Regions from separate parts of the Methylomonas rhizoryzae genome, predicted to be linked through region 2. Evidence: riboswitches for the same ligand, from Rfam matches in the RefSeq annotation. Region 2 holds a riboswitch; the other holds the start of a gene.

Region 1 (3,405 bases), 290 kb from region 2:
GTCCAAAGTCACGAAACCGTCAACCACTATGGTATTCGCCCTGTCGTCGAAACGGTTACCTTGCGCCAATACGTGGGCACCAACGTCGACAGCGCCGAATCCGCGCGATAAATCGTAAGACAAGCTCTGTTCCGCGCGGCGCGCCAACCTTAAATCGGTTTTGCGGTCGCGCGGACTGAGAATACTGCCTGAAAGCGCATGCCGCCAGCCCCAAGTTTCGGTACTGACCTCGGCTTCCATGCCGTCAATTTGCGCTTTATCCAAATTAACCGGCTGATACAAATACGTCGTCGGATTGACCACCAAGCCGCTCCAATCGATTAAATTGTCGATATCGGTATGATAAGCGCGTACTTGCCATTGCGCCCAGGCATGTTGCCCTCCGATGCCGGCCTCCACCGTCGTCGACTCTTCCGCCCGCAAACTGCGGTTCCCCTCGGTAATATAAGTGGTACCGAAGAAAGTAGACTGTTGGTGCGGCCAATACAAGCTGTTGAAGGTCGGCGCCTTGAAAGCGTTACCGAAGCGGGCGAAGGTACTCAAGCCGTAATCCCAATTGAAGCGCCAACCGATGCTGCCGGTCACATAATCGCCGCTGGCCTGATTTTCGTCCCAGCGTATCGAGGCATCGATGAAGTGACGCTCCAACAACCGACTATGAATATTGCCGAACACGCCGACGTCGTAACGCGACGTCTCGCTGTAATTGACGTTGCTCTGTACCTCGTCGACCCGATAGTCGCTGCCCAGAGTCAGGCGGTGGTCGTCGTTAAGGCGTACTTCGTTCAACCAGCTGGCGTTCCAGCGGGTGGTATTGATACGGCCGTAAAAACTGCCGTCCGGGTTGAAATTATCGTTTTCGTCCAGCGTTTGTCCGAAACGCAGACTGGAGAGCCAATTGTCCAACACGTCTAGGCTACCGGACAAACCCACCATCTGATTGACGAATTCGGTGCGATTCGGAATGCCGTCGTATTCGGTTTTACCTTGCGCGCGCATGAAGCTGGCTTCGATTTCGCCATTATTATCGAAACGATGTCCGGCACGCGCATTGATCCCGGTGTTGTAATAGCCGTCCCTATCGTTCTCGCCGCTGTTGCGGAGATTGAAACCTTGACTGTTGAAATGCGAGGCGCCCAAAGCGTACCAACTATTACCGACTTTACCGCTGACGTTACCCGCACCGTTGAAGGTATCGTAAGAACCTGCTCCGGCATCCAAACTGATGCTGGGCTGCTCCGAACGACTGCCTTTACGGGTAAAAATTTGAATGACGCCGCCGAGCGCTTCCGAACCGTACAAACTGGAATCCGGCCCACGGCTGATTTCCACCCGCTCGATTTGATCCAGCGGCAGGAACTGGAACGAGGCAGAACCCAATGTCACCGAACCCGCCTTGATTCCGTCGATCAGCACCAGCACGTGGTCGGAATTGGTGCCGCGCATGAATGCGCTAGTATATTGCCCGTAGTCGCCGTTTTGGGTAATGTCCAAACCCGGCGCAGTCTTGAGCAAATCCGGTAAGGTTCGGACCTGTAAGCGCTCTATGTCTTCCCGGGTAAACACCGTGGTCGCGGTGGCCAGCTCCGCAGTGACCGTTTCGCTGCGGGTCGCGGTCACTACCGTTTCGGGTAAAAAGCCGGTTTGATCGTTCGCGCCAGCCGGCGAATGGGTAACGATGGCACCGATGCCGAACAGCATTGATGACGCAATTTTAATTTGTCGCATGAATTCCTCTGCGCCCGCCGCGCATCAAGGGTTATTAAACGACAGAGGATAAGCGGGTGCGCGAAACGGACCGAAGCAGGCAACGATCATTTCGTCGACAGCCCTCCGCTGTCTCGAACGATCCTTCAGGCCAGTCTCCGGGCTTGTAAGCGGCTATACAGCCGGAACTGCAGCCTTCCCATGCCTTGGCACAGTGGCGTGATTGCAGACCGTTAACTTACCTACCGTTGCGGGGGCAGCGCCGGAATGAGTGAAAATTCACCGCACCGGCTTCCTGTTTAAGCGGGATCGCTTGTCGACCGATCCAAACACCTGAAAGAGGGTCGCAAATTCTACCAGCTATTGGATGCCGATCAAGCAAATAAGCGCCGTTAGCTATTTTAGCGCGTCACCGGCATTGAAAATTACGCTTGACGTGCTATAACTTGGCCACTGAGTCAAATCGGTTTTCACGCGAACAAAACAGGCACATTTATGGAAATTCAATCGAAGTTGCTCGGCAATCAACAGGTCAACCCTGATACCGTCATTACTTTTCCGCATGGGATTCCCGGCTTCGAAGACCAAACCCGCTTCAATTTGTTTCATCAGGAAGGCAGCGATATTGTCTATTGGTTGCAATCGCTGGATAACGAAGATTTAACGTTATCCGTCGCCCACCCTGTCCACTTCAACATCAACTACAGTTTTGTCTTGACCGACGCCGAAGAGCAGTTATTGCAGATTAGCGACGGCGACGAAATTTTAATCCTAATCGTGTTGCACAAAGACGAGAGCGGTAACGACAAGCCAACGATCAAGGGCTCGATCAAATCGCCTATGGTAATTAACAGCAACAAACGCTTAGGTCTGCAAAAAGTGCTGGTCAACATCGAACAAAGCATCACGCTAACGGAAAAAATCAGCGAAATCGATGTCGCCGAAGCCTAACCGAAATTCACAGGTCGCATAAAACCATCGTTTGCAACTTGATTTTTTAAGCAATAGCCGGGCTTTTTTAGAATTTGCGGGCGCAACACGATGTGTGCGCCCGATTGAGAAGCGTTGCGTGAGTGTGTGAGTCGGACTCAATTCAAGCGGCTTGCACCGGAATCGAATGACTGCAATGGCTGACTTTATTACCGGCCTCGAAATACACCAATACCGGTTGATAATTTTTCAACTCCGCCTCATCCAAACTAGCGAAGGCGCAAACGATGATCAAATCGCCGGGACAGGCTAAGCGCGCCGCCGCCCCGTTAATCGAAAACACACCGGAGCCGTTTTCGGCACGAATCGCGTAGGTGGTAAAACGCTGGCCGTTGTTGATGTTGTAAATATGTATTTGCTCGTATTCCAAAATTCCTGACAAATCCAAGATATCGCCATCAATGGCGCACGAACCCTCGTAGTCGAGTTCGGAATGTGTCACACGAGCCCTGTGCAACTTAGCTTTCAGCATATTGATGTGCATAATCGACGTTTTCAAAAACGAGTGAACCGGCGATTATGCCTGAAATGCCGATAGCTATCAAACACGCCACTCGTCAGCGCCTGCCTGCGCCACGGGCAATCGCGGGGACCAACCCTAACGATCGATTGGCGGCCAGCGAAAGGCATTCGCCGTCGCGCCGATTGAAAAACGCCGAATCACTTGCGACTGAAATGGATGTTATCGATAAGCCGGGTTTTGCCTAA
Region 2 (3,405 bases):
GAAAGGTTTCAACAAATGGCGAATCTACTGGATTTGGGATTTGAAAAATCCGGGGCGGGCATGGTCGGGTTGCCGGTCGTGCAGTTGGCCGACGCCGGCAGCGCGCCGCCGCCGTTTCAGCTGTCGTCCAACCATTGCGCGGGTAGCGCGGCGCAAATGGGCGCGGATACCGCTTACGGCCGGCCGGAACCCATTCGCATCAAACCGGGCAAATCATCCGTCATTAGCGCTAAAGCCGTGGTTAAGCCGCAAAAGCGGGCAAACAGTCACTCCAATTGGGTGGTCATGCTGGGCGATCACGCCCGAAAAGTCGAAGCCAACGTCAATCTAAAACAGGCCCGCTACGCTTTAGGCAGCGAAGCAAAGCGCGGCAATCCGCACATCGTGCAAATCAAGCGTCAGGGCAAGGCATTGTGGCGCACCGAATGGACCGGTTTGGAACAGAGTCAGGCAAGGCAATTTTGCAAGAAACTGCATGCCAAAGGCCGCGAGTGCAAATTACTGCCAGGCGTCAGTTGAGGGCGTTAGACAGGAGCATATGAGCGAGGAAGAACCGGTCATCTTCGACATTCTTACCCGTCCGGCGCCGGAACTGAGACTGAGGAGCGTAGCGAGGTCAAAAAAATGGCCCGCGAATTACTGGTACTAAGCTGGCGGCAGAAAGCCGCGGCCCGCTCTCAACTCAAGCTCAGCAGCGAATGTCCCCCCTGGATTCCGGTCTGCCGTGCGCCTGCACGCCATAGCGCTATCAACATAAATGCTCGGCGGTATTTGCGCATGTTTATGAGAGTTACCCGGAGCGGAATGCCCGAGTGTATGCGCAATTCAATGCGGTCAGTTAAATACCGGGCAACTTTTCGTCGGTTCCGGACTTGCGCCTATTCCTTCGTCTTGCGACGCCGGAGCCGAGATTGGCGGAAAATTTTGCGGATGTTAAGATCGTCCCGCCTGCGCGCCTACAGTGTCGTAACAGTGGTGGGGGCCTGCAGGCAGGCTGCGAATTTTCGTTCAACGGTAGGCAAGAGATGCTAAAAAACACGGCTTGGCACCGCATTAAGTTCTCGCGTAACGAATACGAATCCGGCGAATTGGCCGTGTTGTTCGGCGCGTTCAGAGCCGCCTACGTGGCCGGAAACGGCCCTAAAGGCATGGCGATGTACGGCGGCTGGGCCGAAGACGGCGCCAGTTATCTGGTTTTCACCAGTCCGAGTTCGGCACGCTACATCTCGCCCTTGTTACACGCGTATTCGGCGTTTCAGACCGAGAGCCCGGACAGGTCGGCTTTATATTTGCTGTACGGCGACGATAGCGACCTGTCGGCGTCCGAGACCGGTTTTCAAGCCTGATCCGCCGCGCTGCTAGCCGTGTATAGCCTGAAGCAACTGCATGCCGAAATCGACGAGCGGGTAGCGGCGGTTCGCGCCGGCCGCCACGATTGGCCGTGCCGGCAAGGTTGCGACAGTTGTTGCCGGCGCCTGGCCGAGGTGCCCGAACTTACCGAGCGGGAATGGCTATTGTTGCGCCAAGGGTTGGCGTCCCTGCCCAAAGACAGGTTGCAGGAAATCGGTCGCGGCATCGCCGCGCTGGCCGGCCAGTCCGCCCGGCCTTTAATTTGCCCCATGTTGGATCAGGCCGCAGGCCTGTGTTCCGTCTATGCTTACCGCCCGCTGGCTTGCCGGACTTACGGTTTTTATCGGCAACGCGACCGGGGTTTGTACTGTAAAGAGATCGACGCGCGGGTTGAGGGCGGCGGTTTGGCGGACGTGGTGTGGGGCAATCACGACGCTATCGACCGGCGGTTGCGCGAGCTTGGCGAGCTGCGCGGTTTGCCGCAGTGGTTTTCGCTAGCCGCACCCGCTATCGATTGATGCGCCGATTTTCGGCGATTCCCCGTCCACCGATTCCGGTGCGACGTCATCGTTCCCTGTTAACCGGTTCAAATTTTTGCTGCTTAAGCCCGCCGGCTCGGATATACTCGCAACCTCGATAAGGTGCCTGAAGGTTTTTTTGCTTTCAGGTTAAACGGGAAGCCCGGTGAGATGCAGCTCAGTGCATCGATTCCGGCGCAGCCCCCGCTGCTGTAAACCGGACGAATCGGCATTTTGCCACTGCACCATTATTGGGTGTGGGAAGGCGCCGATTGGTAAGAAGGTGAGCCAGAATACCGGCCTGATCGATTGTAGGGTGCCGACTCTCGGAGGGAGAGCGCAGGCTGTGCGATCGTCCGCCGGGCGGTCTTCGCTGCCCGATTTCCTTTCCTATCCAGTCAGCTCCGTTCGTTACATTTTTTCGGGGAGTTCGACATGCTGGTTCAATCCATTTCCACCGTCTTCGATGTGCGCCTGGTTAAGGCCTACGCCGCGTTTGCGGCCGGTTTGCTTTTGGTGCTGATCGTCGGTTTCGCGCCGCTTGCGCCAATTCATAACGCCGCCCACGATACCCGCCACGCCGGCGGTTTTCCCTGCCATTAGGCCGCCGTCATGGCGAAAGGTCTGCTATTGCCGGCCGGCTTGACCGGCCTGGCCGCCGCGTTGTTGCTGTCGCTTATACAGGCGATTTGGGTAACGCCATTGATTCTGGAAGCGGAACGTTACGAAGTGCATGCCGAACACGAAGCGAGTCGCCAGGATCAAGCCTGGCAGCCGGAAAACGTTTGGCAACGCACGGCGGCGACGGCCGGCGCCAATTTGTTGCTGGCCTTCGGTTTGGCTTTGATGCTGAGTGCTGCTTATCGGTTGAAGCCGCCGAGCGCAACCTTCGGCGGTGCTTTGTGGGGCTTGGCCGGTTACGCGGCGTTTTTTGCCGCGCCGGCCGTCGGTCTGCCGCCGGAGCTGCCTGGCAATGAAGCCGCCGATTTAACGGCGCGGCAAGTCTGGTGGGTGGCTACGGTTGTCGGCACCGCGAGCGGTTTGGCGTTGCTGTGTTGGTCTCCTCATCGGATTGCCGGACCGGTCGGCTGGCTGTTAATCGTGTTGCCGCATGCCATAGGCGCTCCTGAAATCGCGGCCGTCCAAGCCGGTAGCGCGCCGGACGGGTTGCAGACGCGCTTTGTCACGGCGGCGGCGCTAACCAATTTGGCGTTTTGGCTGTTGCTCGGCAGTTTGTCCGCGGCGCTGTTTCGCGCGTCGGCCGTGGATGAGGGAGGCCGGCCCAATGGTTAAGGTGTGGTTCGTCGGCGCCGGGCCGGGCGATCCGGAACTTTTGACCGTTAAAGCCCGACGCTTGCTGGAACAGGCCGGTGCGGTGCTGTACGCCGGCTCGCTGGTGCATCCGGCGGCGACGGCCTACGTGCCGGCCGGCTGCGAGATTTGCGATTCCAAAGGCATGACGTTGGAGCAAATCAGCGACTGGTTGATTACGCGGGCTGGTCGCCACGCCAGCGTGATTCGTCTGCAAACCGGCGAT

What was found. A riboswitch is a leader RNA that binds a small molecule or an ion and turns the genes downstream of it on or off. The one in region 2 is predicted to bind cobalamin.
Region 1: another riboswitch for cobalamin. It lies ahead of F1E05_RS05515 (TonB-dependent receptor domain-containing protein); the one in region 2 lies ahead of F1E05_RS06825 (CbtB domain-containing protein).

Annotation. Positions count from the first base shown of each region.
Region 1 is NZ_CP043929.1:1,173,410-1,176,814, reverse strand. Features, by position in the region: gene F1E05_RS05515 (TonB-dependent receptor domain-containing protein) at 1-1,728, opposite strand, end outside; cobalamin riboswitch at 1,840-2,059, opposite strand; gene fliW (flagellar assembly protein FliW) at 2,203-2,658, shown strand; gene panD (aspartate 1-decarboxylase) at 2,801-3,181, opposite strand; gene panC (pantoate--beta-alanine ligase) at 3,358-3,405, opposite strand, start outside.
Region 2 is NZ_CP043929.1:1,463,239-1,466,643, forward strand. Features, by position in the region: gene F1E05_RS06805 (D-alanyl-D-alanine carboxypeptidase family protein) at 1-519, shown strand, start outside; gene F1E05_RS06815 (hypothetical protein) at 1,026-1,346, shown strand; gene F1E05_RS06820 (YkgJ family cysteine cluster protein) at 1,365-1,868, shown strand; cobalamin riboswitch at 1,973-2,187, shown strand; gene F1E05_RS06825 (CbtB domain-containing protein) at 2,304-2,471, shown strand; gene F1E05_RS06830 (CbtA family protein) at 2,481-3,161, shown strand; gene cobM (precorrin-4 C(11)-methyltransferase) at 3,154-3,405, shown strand, end outside.